3 regions of the Streptomyces sp. NPDC059695 genome follow, and region 2 is predicted to be linked to each of the others. Evidence: predicted binding sites of a transcription regulator. Region 2 holds the regulator's gene; each other region holds the start of a gene.
The links. The regulator HrcA, encoded in region 2, represses chaperone genes, less so after heat shock. The targets are predictions, from matches to a motif close to TTNGCACTCNGNNNNNCNGAGTGCNAA.
Positions count from the first base shown of each region.

Region 1: groES (co-chaperone GroES) is a predicted target of HrcA. The motif match lies at 2,842-2,868, and genes of this name have one in related genera.
Region 3: groL (chaperonin GroEL) is a predicted target of HrcA. The motif match lies at 2,306-2,332, and genes of this name have one in related genera.

Region 1 covers NZ_JBHWFF010000012.1:223,127-228,229, reverse strand. Annotated here, with positions in the region: gene ACFV2S_RS17715 (hypothetical protein) at 1-405, shown strand, start outside; gene ACFV2S_RS17710 (SAM-dependent methyltransferase) at 344-1,525, opposite strand; gene ACFV2S_RS17705 (polysaccharide deacetylase family protein) at 1,635-2,570, shown strand; gene ACFV2S_RS17700 (hypothetical protein) at 2,567-2,821, shown strand; gene groES (co-chaperone GroES) at 2,968-3,276, shown strand; gene groL (chaperonin GroEL) at 3,397-5,022, shown strand.
Region 2 covers NZ_JBHWFF010000002.1:155,723-160,825, forward strand. Annotated here, with positions in the region: gene ACFV2S_RS03335 (nitronate monooxygenase) at 1-148, opposite strand, end outside; gene dnaJ (molecular chaperone DnaJ) at 356-1,492, opposite strand; gene hrcA (heat-inducible transcriptional repressor HrcA) at 1,493-2,512, opposite strand; gene ACFV2S_RS03350 (MBL fold metallo-hydrolase) at 2,662-3,390, shown strand; gene ACFV2S_RS03355 (DUF3097 domain-containing protein) at 3,510-4,322, shown strand; gene ACFV2S_RS03360 (peptidoglycan-binding protein) at 4,522-4,896, shown strand; gene hemW (radical SAM family heme chaperone HemW) at 4,955-5,103, opposite strand, start outside.
Region 3 covers NZ_JBHWFF010000035.1:30,956-36,058, forward strand. Annotated here, with positions in the region: gene thrC (threonine synthase) at 1-1,269, shown strand, start outside; gene ACFV2S_RS31530 (MoaD/ThiS family protein) at 1,309-1,587, shown strand; gene ACFV2S_RS31535 (cold-shock protein) at 1,985-2,188, shown strand; gene groL (chaperonin GroEL) at 2,497-4,125, shown strand; gene ACFV2S_RS31545 (SRPBCC domain-containing protein) at 4,323-4,793, shown strand; gene ACFV2S_RS31550 (class I SAM-dependent methyltransferase) at 4,802-5,103, opposite strand, start outside.

The DNA of each region.
Region 1 (5,103 bases), on a different contig from region 2:
GTCCCCGGCATCGGCGCCATGGTCCCGGCCGTGTGGCTGACCGTCCGCGGCCTGCGGCGCGACCGGATCGTGCGGGACCGCCTCGTCCTGTGGGCGGCCCTCGACCGGCACGGCCCGACGGACGCCCGGCTGCGGGCCCCCGCGCTCAGCGCCGTGTGGCTGGTGCTGTCCTTCGCGATGTGCGCGGTCGGTCTCTGGCTGGGCTTCGCGGTCCCGGCGGAGGCCGGCCCCGACGACGGCTACGGCTTCGTCGTGTACGGCATGGGGGCCGCCCTGATCCTCTGGGTCACCGGTCTCACCGGCCTGGCGAAGGCCGTCGGTCACTACCGCTTCGCGCTGCGCCTCAACGGCCCCCGTGAGCCGGCCGGCCGATCAGCATCGTCGGGGCGCCCGCGACCCGAGTGAGCAGGACGGTCGCCGCGTTGGGGCCCTTCGGCTTCACCTTCCGCCGGATCTCCTCGGGTTCGACCGCGGAGCCCCGCTTCTTCACGGTGAGGGTGCCGACCTCGCGCTCCCGCAGCAGGGCCTTCAACTTCTTCAGGTTGAAGGGGAGTTCGTCCGTGATCTCGTACGCGGCGGCGTACGGGGTGGGGACGAGCGCGTCCGCCGTGACGTACGCGATCGTCTCGTCGATCAGGCCGCCGTCCAGGTCCTCGGCCACCTCGGCGACGAGGTGCGCGCGGATCACGGCGCCGTCCGGCTCGTAGAGGTAGCGGCCGACCCGGCGGACCGCCGGGTCGGGCAGTCCCCGGCCGAGGAGCCCGGCGCCGGAGGGCAGCAGGGTGGCCCGGCGGGCGCCCGGCTCCGTGCCGAACCAGAGCACGGCCTCCTTCACGTCGCCGCCGTCCGAGATCCACTCGGCCTCGGCCCCCTCGGGCACCGCCTCGTGCGGGATGCCGGGCGCCACCTTCAGCGCGGCGTGCGGGGCCCTGAGGGCCGCCTCGATCGCCCAGGACAGCGGCGGGGAGTACGCCTCGGGGTCGAAGATCCTGCCCCGGCCGCCGCGCCGCGCGGGGTCGACGAAGACCGCGTCGTACGGGCTCGTGTCGATCTCGGTCACGTCCGCGCACCGCACCTCGATCAGCTCCGCCAGGCCGAGCGCCGCCGCGTTGGCCCGGACGGTCTCGGCGGTCAGCGGGTCCCGGTCGACGGCGAGGACGGAGATCCCGGCGCGGGCGAGGGCGATCGCGTCGCCGCCGATCCCGGAGCAGAGGTCCGCGACGCTGCCGACGCCCAGCGCCTTCAGCCGGGCCGCCCGGTGGGCGGCGACCGAGGCGCGGGTCGACTGCTCGACGCCGTGCGGCGTGAAGTACATCCGGTACGCGTCCTCGGCGCCGAACTTCGCCACCGCCCGCTGCCGCAGCCGTGCCTGGCCGAGAGCGGCGCTCACGAGCTCGGCGGGGTGGTCGCGGCGCAGCCGGGAGGCGATCGCCAGCTCCTGCGCGGGGTCGTAGTCGCGCAGGGCGGCGAGGAGCGTCTGTCCCTCGGGGGCGAGCAGGGCGGCGAAGGAGGCGAGGTCGTTCACCCGTCCCATTCTGGGCCCTGGGAGGCAGTGGGCCGGCCGGGGGACGGTGGGCGCGGTACGGCGGTGTCGCGCCCCGGAAGGGCCACCGGCGCTGACAGGATGCGGCGCCATGCAGCTCGTACGACAAAAGGAACAGATGATGGCACACGGCGCACATCGCTCCCGTCGGACGCTCGGGGCGGCGCTCGCCGTGGCCGCCCTCGCCTCCGCCGCCACGGCCTGCTCCGGCAGCGCCGAACCCCCGCGCGGCGCCCCCGCCCCCGCCGCCGGGCAGCAGGCCCCGGCCGCGGCCGGCGCCCTGAACGCGTACGTCGAGAAGGTCCGTGCCCAGCGCGCCGCCCGCGTGCTCGCCGCCAAGAAGTGGGGCCTCGCGAAACCCCCGCTCGAAGCGCCGGCCCCGCCCGCCGTCAAACCGAAGATCACCACCCGCAAGGGCTTCGAGACGGACGGCGAGGGACTCCCGCCCGTCTTCACCACCGTGCCGACCAAGCAGAAGGTCGTCTTCTTGACGATCGACGACGGCGCCGACAAGGACCCCGAGCTGCTGCGGATGATGAAGGACCTGCGGATCCCCTACAGCGCCTTCCTCAGCGACTACGTCGTCAACGACGACTACGGCTACTTCGCGAAGATGCAGAAGAACGGCGTCACCCTGAACAACCACACGCTCAACCACCGCTACCTGCCCGCGCTCTCGTACAGCGCGCAGAAGCGCGAGATCTGCGGCATGCAGGACATCATCCAGAAGCAGTTCGGCACCCGGCCCTCGATCTTCCGGCCGCCCTACGGCAACTACAACGAGGACACCCTGCGCGCCGCGCGGTCCTGCGGCGTCAAGGCGGTCCCGCTCTGGGCCGCCGAGGCCTTCCCCGACCACATGGAGTGGCGCGAGTGGGACCAGGACCTGCACCCCGGCGACATCGTGCTCACCCACTTCCGGGGCAAGGAGGACTGGAAGGGCACCATGCCGGACATGATCCGCAGGGTGATGAACGTGATCACGTCCAAGGGGTACGCGGTCGCGAAGCTCGAGGACTACGTGTGAGAGCCGGGGCGCGGCTCTGGCCCGCCGCGCTGACCGCGGCGGGCGCCCTCCTCGCCCTCACCGCCTGCGCCTCCTCCGTGGACCCGATCGAACGGCTCGGCCGGAAGGCCGCGGAGGGGGTGAGCCACCGGCCCGAGCCGGCCGCACCCGTACGGGCGGCGGTGGACGCGAAGACCTGCGCGGGGGTGGGAGCACCCCGTACGGTCACGCCACAGAGCGAGGAATTGGCACTCCGCTTGACCGAGTGCTAATCGCGGTCATAGTCTCGGCTCTGGCACTCCCCACCGGAGAGTGCCAACACAGCGACGGGCAGGTCCGGCACCCGCGACGACGGATCCACCTGGTCGCCACCTCAGACAGTTAACCCCGTGAGATCTCCGAAGGGGGAGGTCGGATCGTGACGACCACCAGCTCCAAGGTTGCCATCAAGCCGCTCGAGGACCGCATTGTGGTCCAGCCGCTCGACGCCGAGCAGACCACCGCCTCTGGCCTGGTCATTCCGGACACCGCCAAGGAGAAGCCCCAGGAGGGCGTCGTCCTGGCCGTGGGCCCGGGCCGCTTCGAGAACGGCGAGCGTCTGCCGCTCGACGTCAAGACCGGCGACATCGTGCTGTACAGCAAGTACGGCGGCACCGAGGTGAAGTACAACGGCGAGGAGTACCTCGTCCTCTCGGCTCGCGACGTGCTCGCGATCGTCGAGAAGTAATTCACCGAAGTACCGAAGTACCTGAAGCAGATGCTTTGAGCTGCGCCCCGAGGCCCCTTTTCCCAGGCGCCCCGGGGCGCGGTTCGTTCCACCCGATTCCGAGAGGGCTGAACCGCTCCCATGGCGAAGATCCTGAAGTTCGACGAGGACGCCCGTCGCGCCCTTGAGCGCGGCGTCAACAAGCTTGCCGACACGGTGAAGGTGACGATCGGCCCCAAGGGCCGCAACGTCGTCATCGACAAGAAGTTCGGCGCCCCCACCATCACCAACGACGGTGTCACGATCGCCCGCGAGGTCGAGATCGAGGACCCGTACGAGAACCTCGGCGCGCAGCTCGTGAAGGAGGTGGCGACCAAGACCAACGACATCGCGGGTGACGGCACCACCACCGCCACCGTGCTCGCCCAGGCCCTGGTCCGCGAGGGTCTGCGCAACGTCGCCGCCGGCGCCTCCCCGGCCGCCCTGAAGAAGGGCATCGACGCCGCCGTCAAGGCCGTCTCCGACGAGCTGCTCGCCACCGCGCGCCCGATCGAGGACAAGTCCGACATCGCCGCCGTCGCCGCGCTCTCCGCGCAGGACCAGCAGGTCGGCGAGCTCATCGCCGAGGCCATGGACAAGGTCGGCAAGGACGGTGTCATCACCGTCGAGGAGTCCAACACCTTCGGCCTGGAGCTCGACTTCACCGAGGGCATGGCCTTCGACAAGGGCTACCTGTCCCCGTACATGGTGACCGACCAGGAGCGTATGGAGGCCGTCCTCGACGACCCGTACATCCTGATCAACCAGGGCAAGATCTCCTCGATCCAGGACCTGCTGCCCATCCTGGAGAAGGTCATCCAGGCCGGCGCCGGCAAGCCGCTGCTGATCATCGCCGAGGACGTCGAGGGCGAGGCGCTCTCCACCCTCGTCGTCAACAAGATCCGTGGCACCTTCAACGCCGTGGCCGTCAAGGCCCCCGGCTTCGGTGACCGCCGCAAGGCCATGCTCGGCGACATCGCCACCCTCACCGGTGCGACCGTCATCGCCGAGGAGGTCGGCCTCAAGCTCGACCAGGCCGGTCTCGACGTGCTCGGCACCGCCCGCCGCGTCACCATCACCAAGGACGACACCACCATCGTCGACGGTGGCGGCGACTCGTCCGAGGTGCAGGGCCGCGTCAACCAGATCAAGGCCGAGATCGAGTCCACGGACTCCGACTGGGACCGCGAGAAGCTCCAGGAGCGCCTCGCGAAGCTCGCCGGCGGCGTGTGCGTCATCAAGGTCGGCGCCGCCACCGAGGTGGAGCTGAAGGAGAAGAAGCACCGTCTGGAGGACGCCATCTCCGCGACCCGCGCCGCGGTCGAGGAGGGCATCGTCTCCGGTGGTGGCTCCGCGCTCGTCCACGCCGTCAAGGTCCTCGAGGGCAACCTCGACAAGACCGGCGACGAGGCCACCGGTGTCGCGGTCGTCCGCCGCGCCGCCGTCGAGCCGCTGCGCTGGATCGCCGAGAACGCCGGCCTCGAGGGCTACGTCATCACCTCGAAGGTGGCGGAGCTCGACAAGGGCCAGGGCTTCAACGCCGCGACCGGCGAGTACGGCGACCTGGTCAAGGCCGGCGTCATCGACCCGGTGAAGGTGACGCGCTCCGCCCTGGAGAACGCCGCCTCGATCGCCTCCCTCCTCCTCACCACCGAGACCCTCGTGGTGGAGAAGAAGGAAGAGGAGCCGGCGGACCACGGCCACGGCGGCCACGGCCACTCCCACTGAGGCAGCTGACCGAACCACCGAGGCCCCGGGGGCGCCCCGCGGGGGGGCCCCGGCGGGGGGGGGGGGGCGGGGGCCCCCCCC
Region 2 (5,103 bases):
CTCCGGCCGTCTTGTACCCGCCGGCGAGGAAGCCGAGCGCCCCGGCCTCGCAGACGGCCCCGACGAGCTCGGGACAGGAGGCGCCACCCGCCATGGGGGCCTGCACGATCGGAAACCGAGAGAGATCGTTCAGTGCGGTGGTGGACATATGGGCATCGTGTCATGACCGGGCCGAAGCACGGGAAAGGGGCGGCACCGGAGTGCCGCCCCTTCCCTCACGTACGAACGCCGACGCGCACTGAACGCGTAGCGCCTACCGCCCGTTGAACGCGTCCTTCAGCCGCGAGAACAGCCCCTGCTGCCCCGGCTGGCTGTGCTGACCCGGGGGACGACCCCCGGACCCCCAGCCCAGCGCCTACCGCCCGTTGAACGCGTCCTTCAGCCGCGAGAACAGCCCCTGCTGCCCCGGCTGGAACTGGCCGGTGGGCCGTTCCTCGCCGCGCAGCTTGGCCAGTTCGCGCAGGAGCCGCTCCTGCTCCGCGTCCAGCTTGCCCGGGGTCTGCACCTCGACGTGCACGATCAGGTCGCCCCGGCCGTTGCCGCGCAGGTGCGTGACGCCGCGGCCGTGCAGCGGGATCGACTGGCCGGACTGCGTGCCCGGCCGGACGTCGATCTCCTCCAGGCCGTCGAGGGTCTGCAGCTGCACCTTGGTGCCGAGCGCGGCCGCCGTCATCGGGAGGGTGACCGTGCAGTGCAGGTCGTCCCCGCGCCGCTGGAAGACCTCGTGCGGGGTCTCGTGGATCTCGACGTACAGGTCGCCGGCGGGGCCGCCGCCGGGGCCGACCTCGCCCTCGCCCGCGAGCTGGATGCGGGTGCCGTTGTCGACGCCGGCCGGGATCTTGACCGTGAGGGTGCGGCGGGACCGGACCCGGCCGTCGCCCGCGCACTCGGGGCACGGGGTCGGGACGACGGTGCCGAAGCCCTGGCACTGCGGGCAGGGCCGGGACGTCATGACCTGGCCCAGGAAGGACCGCGTGACCTGCGAGACCTCACCGCGGCCGCGGCACATGTCGCAGGTCTGCGCGGAGGTGCCGGGCGCGGCACCCTCACCCGAACAGGTGGTGCAGACGACCGCCGTGTCGACCTGGATGTCCTTGGTCGTGCCGAAGGCCGCCTCGTTGAGGTCGATCTCCAGACGGATCATGGCGTCCTGGCCGCGGCGGGTGCGCGAGCGCGGTCCGCGCTGCGAGGCCGTGCCGAAGAAGGCGTCCATGATGTCGGAGAAGTTGCCGAAGCCACCGGCGCCGAAGCCGCCCGCGCCGCCTCCGCCGGAGGCCGAGAGCGGGTCGCCGCCGAGGTCGTAGACCTGCTTCTTCTGCGGGTCCGAGAGGACCTCGTAGGCGGCGTTGATCTCCTTGAAGCGCTCCTGCGTCTTCGGATCGGGATTGACGTCCGGGTGCAGCTCGCGCGCGAGCCTCCGGAACGCCTTCTTGATCTCGTCCTGGGAAGCGTCGCGGCGCACGCCGAGTACGGCGTAGTAGTCCGTGGCCACTTACGACTCCGCCAGGATCTGTCCGACGTAACGTGCCACTGCGCGTACCGCTCCCATCGTTCCGGGGTAGTCCATGCGGGTCGGTCCGACCACGCCGAGTTTGGCGACTGCCTCGCCGCCCGAACCGTAGCCGACCGAGACGACGGACGTGGAGCTCAGCCCCTCGTGGGCGTTCTCGTGCCCGATCCGTACGGTCATGCCCGATTCCTTGGCCTCGCCCAGCAGCTTGAGGAGCACGACCTGCTCCTCCAGAGCTTCCAGGACGGGTCTGATCATCAGGGGGAAGTCGTGTCCGAAGCGGGTGAGATTGGCGGTGCCGCCGATCATCAGCCGCTCCTCGTGCTCCTCGACGAGCGTTTCGAGGAGGGTCGCGAGCACGGTCGAGACCGTGGCGCGGTCCTCGGCCTCCTCGAAGGACTCGGGGAGGTCCTGCACCAGCTGCGGCACGTCGGCGAACCGGCGGCCGACGACCCGGCTGTTGAGCCGGGCCCGGAGGTCGGCGAGCGAGGTCTCGCCGAAGGGCGCGGCGCAGTCGACGACGCGCTGCTCGACCCGGCCGGTGTCGGTGATCAGGACGAGCATCAGGCGGGCGGGGGCCAGCGCGAGCAGCTCCACGTGCCGGACGGTCGAACGGGTCAGCGAGGGGTACTGGACGACGGCGACCTGGCGGGTCAGCTGCGCCAGCAGCCGCACCGTGCGCCCGACGACGTCGTCGAGGTCGACCGCGCCGTCGAGGAAGTTGTGGATGGCCCGGCGCTCGGGCGTCGACAGCGGCTTGACGCCGGCGAGCCGGTCGACGAAGAGCCGGTAGCCCTTGTCGGTGGGGATGCGCCCGGCGCTGGTGTGGGGCTGGGCGATGTACCCCTCCTCCTCCAGCACCGCCATGTCGTTGCGCACGGTGGCGGGCGACACGCCGAGCTTGTGGCGCTCGGTGAGCGCCTTGGAGCCGACGGGCTCCTCCGTCCCGACGTAGTCCTGGACGATGGCGCGCAGGACCTCGAGTCTGCGTTCGCTGAGCATCGTGGCGCACCTCCAGCTGTCGTCGTCGTTCCGGTTGCTCCGCTTTTGGCACTCGCCCTGTCCGAGTGCCAGCGATCCCCCGGCCAGTGTACGGCGGCGGGCATCGCTCCTGGCAAGGAGGCGGCGCCCGCACCCGTTAGCGTCGCCCCATGGACATCGATTGGGAAGCGCACGGATGGGAGCGGCTCGCGGACGGAGTGGGCCGGCGGCGGCTGCCGGTCTGGGACGCCACGGTCGGGCTGGTCCTGGGCACACGGGCGGTCCTGCTGTACGACACGGGGGCCTCGCTCGCCGAGGGCGCCGAGCTGCGGTCGCAGATCTCGGCGCTCACGGGCGGCCGGAAGGTGACACACATCGCACTCAGCCACCCCCATTTCGACCACGTCCTCGGCACGGCGGTCTTCGCGGGCGCGGAGGTCTTCGGCGCGGTGGGCTCGGACGACCTCCTGGGCGGGGCCCGGGCCCGGGAGGAGCTGCGCGCGGACGCCGTGGCGCAGGGCCAGGACGCGGAGGCGGCGGAGGCCGCGGCGGACGTCCTGGTGGCCCCGCGGCACGTGGTCTCGGGCGAGTGGACGCTCGACCTGGGCGACCGCCAGGTCCTCCTGGCGAACGTGGGCCCCGGCCATTCGGGCCACGACCTGGCGCTCTGCGTCCCGGGCGGGCGCGAGGTCGTCTTCTGCGGCGACCTGGTGGAGGAGTCGGGCGAGCCGCAGGCGGGCCCGGACGCGATCCCGTCCCGCTGGCCGGACGCCCTGGACCGGCTGCTGGCCCTGGGCGGCGAGGGGGCGGCGTACGTGCCGGGGCACGGCGCGGTGGTGGACGCCGCGTTCGTGCGGGCACAGCGCGATGAACTGGCACGCCGCTTCCAGGTGTCGTAGCGTCGCCGAAATGCGCGGCCGCGACCCGGACCTGACGCCCCCTCGGCTGCGTCTCCCGGGGGACGGCCCGCGGACCCCCAGCAGAATCCCCGCCCCGCGTCCCGGACAGGATCGAGCCCATGCGCAGCTACAACCCGGACCTGACTCCGCCCTGGAAGAGGCCGGCGCCCGTCCCCGAGGTCCCGGCCGACCCCGATCTCGTGGTGGAGGAGGTCGCGACGGGCTTCTGCGGGGCGGTGATCCGCTGCGAGGCGGGCACGGTGACCCTGGAGGACCGCTTCGGCAAGCACCGGGTCTTCCCGCTGGAACCGCGCGGCTTCCTCCTGGAGGGCAGGGTCGTGACGCTGGTGCGCCCGGTGTCGGCCCCGTCCCGGCCCACCCGTACGGCCTCGGGATCGGTCGCCGTGCCGGGCGCACGCGCGCGCGTGGCGCGGGCGGGCCGGATCTACGTCGAGGGCCGCCACGACGCGGAGCTCGTCGAGCGGGTGTGGGGCGACGACCTGCGGATCGAGGGCGTGGTCGTGGAGTACCTGGAGGGCGTCGACGACCTGCCCGCGATCGTCGCGGAGTTCGGTCCGGGGCCGGACGCCCGGCTGGGCGTCCTGGTGGACCACCTGGTGCCGGGCTCGAAGGAGTCGAGGATCGCCGCGCGGGTGACCTCCCCCGACGTCCTGGTGGTCGGCCACCCGTACATCGACGTCTGGGAGGCCGTGAAGCCGTCCTCCCTGGGCATCCCGGCCTGGCCGGCGGTCCCGCGCGGCCAGGACTGGAAGACGGGCGTCTGCCGCGCCCTCGGCTGGCCGTCGGACAACACGGGCGCGGTCTGGCAGGCGATCCTCAGGCGCGTGACGTCCTACAAGGACCTGGAGCCGGAGCTGCTCGGCCGCGTGGAGGAGCTGATCGACTTCGTGACGGCACCGGACGTCCCGTAGGCGCGCGTCCCGCTTCGTGGCGGCCCGGACGTGCCGGTAGGCGCGCGTCCCGCTTCGTGGCGGCCCGGACGTCCCGTAGGCGCGCGTCCCGGAGGGGCGCGTCCCGTCCGTCCCGGGACACCGGCCCGGTGCCGGGACGAGCGGGCCCGTGCCAGCGTGGCGGAAACGATCACTCGTACCGCCCCGCCCGGAGGAATCCATGTCGTCCCGCCCCGTGCTCAAGAGAGCCGCCCTGCTGTCGTCCGCCGCCGCCGTCGCCCTGGTGACCTTCGCGGGCACCGCCGGTGCGAGCACCTCCGCCCCGTACCTCTCGTACGGGAGCCGGGGCGACGGGGTGACCTGCGTGCAGGCCGCGGTGAACCTGGCCCACGCCGTCTCGGTGCCGCTGGAGATCGACGGTGCCTGGGGCGACCGGACGCAGGCGGGCGTGGTGGCCTTCCAGCGCTGGAAGCTGGGCGACTCCCAGGCGGACGGCGTCGTCGGCCCCGACACGGGCGACAGGATGATGCAGGTCCTGAGTCAGGCCCCGGCGCTCGCGGAGCAGTGCTACGACTACCTGCCGACCCACCACTGATCCGCCCGCCGGAGCCGCCGCCCCGCCGGGTGGCGGCTCCGGCGACGGGTCGGGCGGGCTAGTCCACCAGGTCCCGTACCACCGCGTCGGCGAGCAGCCGGCCCCGCAGTGTCAGGACCGCCCGCCCCGCCCCGTACGACCCGGGGTCGAGCAGGCCGTCGTCCAGGGCCCTGCGGGAGGCCGCGAGGCCCGCGGGCCTGAGCACCG
Region 3 (5,103 bases), on a different contig from region 2:
GTCGCACCCACCAACGTCGACCTCGGTCCCGCGTCCGGGCTCTCCTGTCGCGAATGCGGTGAAGTCTTCCCGCTCGGCCCGATCTTCGCCTGCGAGCTCTGCTTCGGACCGCTCGAAGTCGCGTACGACCTCCCCACCGGTGACCCCGAGGCACTGCGCAAGCAGATCGAGGCCGGCCCCGCCAACATCTGGCGCTACGCCCCGCTGCTGCCCGTCCCGGCCGACGTCGCCGAGAAGCCGAACCTGAACCCCGGCTGGACCAAGCTCGTCCAGGCCGACAACCTCGCCGCCGAGATCGGCGTCGCCCCCGGCAAGCTCTTCGTCAAGGACGACTCCGGCAACCCGACCCACTCCTTCAAGGACCGGGTCGTCGCCCAGGCGCTCGAAGCCGCCCGCGCCTTCGGCTTCACCACCCTCTCCTGCTCCTCCACCGGCAACCTGGCCGGCGCCGTCGGCGCCGCCGCCGCCCGCGCCGGCTTCCGCTCCTGCGTGTTCATCCCGCACGACCTGGAGCAGGGCAAGGTCGTCATGGCCGGTGTCTACGGCGGTGACCTCGTCGCCATCGAGGGCAACTACGACGACGTCAACCGCTTCTGCTCGGAGCTCATCGGCGACCCGCTCGGCGAGGGCTGGGGCTTCGTGAACGTCAACCTCCGCCCGTACTACGGCGAGGGCTCGAAGACGCTCGCGTACGAGATCTGCGAGCAGCTCGGCTGGGTCATCCCCGACCAGCTCGTCATCCCGATCGCCTCCGGCTCCCAGCTCACCAAGATCGACAAGGGTCTGCAGGAGCTCATCAAGCTGGGCCTCGTCGAGGACAAGCCGTACAAGATCTTCGGCGCCCAGGCCGAGGGCTGCTCCCCGGTCTCCGCCGCCTTCAAGGCCGGCCACGACGTGGTCCGCCCGCAGAAGCCGAACACGATCGCCAAGTCGCTGGCGATCGGCAACCCGGCCGACGGCCCGTACGTCCTCGACATCGCCCGCCGCACCGGCGGCGCCGTGGAGGACGTGAACGACGAGCAGGTCGTCGAGGCCATCAAGATCCTCGCCCGCACCGAGGGCATCTTCGCGGAGACCGCGGGCGGCGTGACCGTCGGCGTCACCAAGAAGCTCGTCGAGGCCGGTCTCATCGACCCGGACCTGACCACCGTCGTCCTCAACACGGGCGACGGACTCAAGACCCTGGACGCGGTGGCCGACACCTCTCAGGCGACCGTCACCATCCGCCCGAGCCTGGAGGCGTTCCGCGACGCCGGCCTGGCCGTCTGAGTCCGTCCGCCTCCTGGCCCACCGAAAGGTTCCGCAGTCATGGCCGTGAACGTCCGCATCCCCACCATCCTCCGCACCTACACGGGCGGTCAGTCCGAGGTCCAGGCCGAGGGCGCGACCCTCGCCGAGGTCATCGCGGACCTGGAGAAGAACCACACGGGCATCGCCGCCCGCGTCCTGGACGACCAGGGCAAGCTGCGCCGCTTCGTCAACGTCTACGTCAACGACGACGACGTGCGCTTCGAGCAGGGCCTGGAGACGGCCACCCCGGCCGGCGCGGGCGTCTCGATCATCCCGGCCGTCGCCGGCGGCTGCTGAGCCGCACCGGCTGTCCCGTCTTTCTCGAATTGCCCCTTCCGCGTCAATAAGCGGAAGGGGCAATTCTGCATGGTTGAGCGCGGTAGAGTTGGGGAAGTCACCTCCGCTGCTCATGCCGGGCGCATATGAGAATGCGTCCCCGCACGACAAGAAGCAGCCAAAGTGCCTGCGCGTTGTGTACGTTCTGCGCGCTTTGCCGGGCCCGACTTGCCCCGTAATTCCGGGGATTCTCCCCAATTCCCCTTTCCGGGACGCCCAGAATTCTCGGTCGAATGACCTGTTGCAGAGGGCAGTTGGGCAGATACATTCAGCGGCGGTCGACGCGTTCCGGCGCAGGGTCTGACCCGGGTCCGCGAGGTGCGGTCCCGCGCAAGGGCCAGTAATAGGGGAGTTAGGCATGGCTCAGGGCACCGTCAAGTGGTTCAACGCGGAGAAGGGCTACGGCTTCATCGCGGTAGACGGTGGTGCGGATGTTTTCGTCCACTACAGCGCGATCCAGATGGATGGCTACCGCAGCCTCGAAGAGGGCCAGCGGGTCGAGTTCGAGATCTCGCAGGGCCAGAAGGGTCCGCAGGCGGACATGGTCAAGCTCGCCGTCTGAGCGCGGCGCGATCGGCCACCGACGCAACGCCGTCGAGGGGTCCGCATCCCTGAGGGGATGCGGACCCCTCGTGCGTTCCCGAACCTCGCCGGAGAGGTGCCCGATCCACGAGAGTCGCTTGCACTCGCATGGGTCGAGTGCTAATCATTGGCGTTAGCACTCGGAAGGTGAGAGTGCTTACGAGGATCGGGCAGACGAGGCCCGCGGCCAGGTGGGGCAAGGAACCACCGGGCACGCAGGCCGTCCGTCGCGGGCGTCGGCGCGGTCCTGGAGCGTTATCCACCCCATGTCCGGGAGGACCACTTCACATGGCCAAGATCATCGCGTTCGACGAGGAGGCCCGGCGCGGTCTCGAGCGCGGCATGAACCAGCTCGCTGACGCCGTCAAGGTCACCCTCGGCCCCAAGGGCCGCAACGTCGTCCTCGAGAAGAAGTGGGGCGCCCCCACGATCACCAACGATGGTGTCTCCATCGCCAAGGAGATCGAGCTCGAGGACCCGTACGAGAAGATCGGCGCCGAGCTGGTCAAGGAAGTCGCCAAGAAGACGGACGACGTCGCCGGCGACGGTACGACCACCGCCACCGTTCTCGCGCAGGCGCTCGTCCGCGAGGGCCTCCGCAACGTCGCCGCCGGTGCCAACCCGATGGCCCTCAAGCGCGGCATCGAGAAGGCCGTCGAGGCCGTCTCCGGCGCCCTGCTGGAGCAGGCGAAGGATGTCGAGACCAAGGAGCAGATCGCTTCCACGGCCTCCATCTCCGCCGCCGACACCCAGATCGGCGAGCTCATCGCCGAGGCGATGGACAAGGTCGGCAAGGAAGGCGTCATCACCGTCGAGGAGTCCCAGACCTTCGGTCTGGAGCTGGAGCTCACCGAGGGCATGCGCTTCGACAAGGGCTACATCTCGGCGTACTTCGCCACCGACATGGAGCGCATGGAGTCGTCCCTCGACGACCCCTACCTCCTGATCGTCAACTCCAAGATCTCCTCCGTGAAGGACCTCCTTCCGCTCCTGGAGAAGGTCATGCAGTCGGGCAAGCCGCTGCTGATCATCGCCGAGGACGTCGAGGGCGAGGCCCTGTCGACCCTGGTCGTCAACAAGATCCGCGGCACCTTCAAGTCCGTCGCGGTCAAGGCCCCGGGCTTCGGCGACCGCCGCAAGGCCATGCTGAACGACATCGCCATCCTCACGGGCGGCACGGTCATCTCCGAGGAGGTCGGCCTCAAGCTCGAGAACGCGGGCCTGGACCTGCTCGGCCGCGCCCGCAAGGTCGTCATCACCAAGGACGAGACCACCATCGTCGACGGTGCCGGTGACAGCGAGCAGGTCGCCGGTCGCGTGAACCAGATCCGCGCCGAGATCGAGAACTCCGACTCGGACTACGACCGCGAGAAGCTCCAGGAGCGCCTCGCGAAGCTGGCCGGCGGCGTGGCCGTCATCAAGGCCGGTGCCGCGACCGAGGTCGAGCTCAAGGAGCGCAAGCACCGCATCGAGGACGCCGTTCGCAACGCGAAGGCGGCCGTCGAGGAGGGCATCGTCGCCGGCGGTGGCGTCGCCCTGCTCCAGGCGTCGAGCGTCTTCGAGAAGCTCGAGGCGGACCTGGCGGGCGACGAGGCCACCGGTGCCAACATCGTCAAGCTGGCCCTTGAGGCCCCGCTGAAGCAGATCGCGGTCAACGCCGGCCTCGAGGGCGGCGTCGTGGCGGAGAAGGTCCGCAACCTGCCCGTCGGCCACGGCCTGAACGCCGCGACCAACGAGTACGTCGACCTCATCGCCGAGGGCATCATCGACCCGGCGAAGGTCACGCGCTCCGCGCTGCAGAACGCCGCGTCGATCGCCGCGCTGTTCCTCACCACCGAGGCCGTCATCGCCGACAAGCCGGAGAAGGCCGCCGCGCCGGCCGGCGGCGGCATGCCGGGCGGTGACATGGACTTCTGATCCTGACGGATCGGCAGTTCATCGCTGAACGCGAACGAGGGCGGCACCCCCACCGGGGGGTGCCGCCCTCGGGCGTTGCGCGGGACGGGCCCGGCGCCCGCCGACGCACTCGGCACCCGCCCGTGGACCCGTTCATTCGCTTTACGGGAGTGCCGGGGTGATCCTGGAATGGACCCTTTCGTGAAAGGAACGGAGCCATGGTCACCCTCCTCACGACGCCGGCCGACCGCGAACTGGTCATCACCCGTACCTTCGGCGCCCCGCCGGCCCGCGTCTGGGAGGCCTGGACGCGGCCCGAGCACGTGCGGGCGTGGTACGGGGTGGCGGGGCTGACCACGACGGTCGTCGACATCGACCTGAGGACGGGCGGGGCCTGGCGCTGGGGGCAGCGGGCGCCGGACGGCCAGGAGATCGTCTTCTCCGGCACGTACGAGGACGTCGTCCCGGTGGAGCGGCTCGACTACACGGAGGTGTTCGAGCAGATGCCGGACGCCGAGCCGGTCCGCGTGACCCTGACCTTCGACGCGACGCCCGACGGCGGCACGGCCCTGACCAGCACGTCCTTCTGGCCCTCGAACGAGACGAGGGACCAGGCGCTGGCGGCGGGCATGGAGTCGGGGGTGCGGGAGCAGTACGACCGGCTGGCCGAGCACCTGGCGGGGATGTAGCCCCGGGGCTACGGGCGGCGGAAGAGGCCCGTCCAGAGGAAGGACTCGCCGAAGGCGGGGGATTCCGCGTCCTGGGCGCGCATGCGGCGCAGTTCGATCTCCGTCAGGCCGGCCCCGGCCGGGTCGGCGAAGAGCGCGCGGAGCGCGGTGTCGGTGTAGGCGAGTCCGCCGTGCAGCCGGCCCTGCCGGTAGAAGTCGGCGTCGGGGAGTTCGGAGCCCATGCCGCCCTCGCCGGCCGCGAACGCGGTGAGCGCGAAGTGGCCGCCGGGGGCGAGGGCCCGGTCGAGGAGGGCGAGGTAGCTGATGCGGC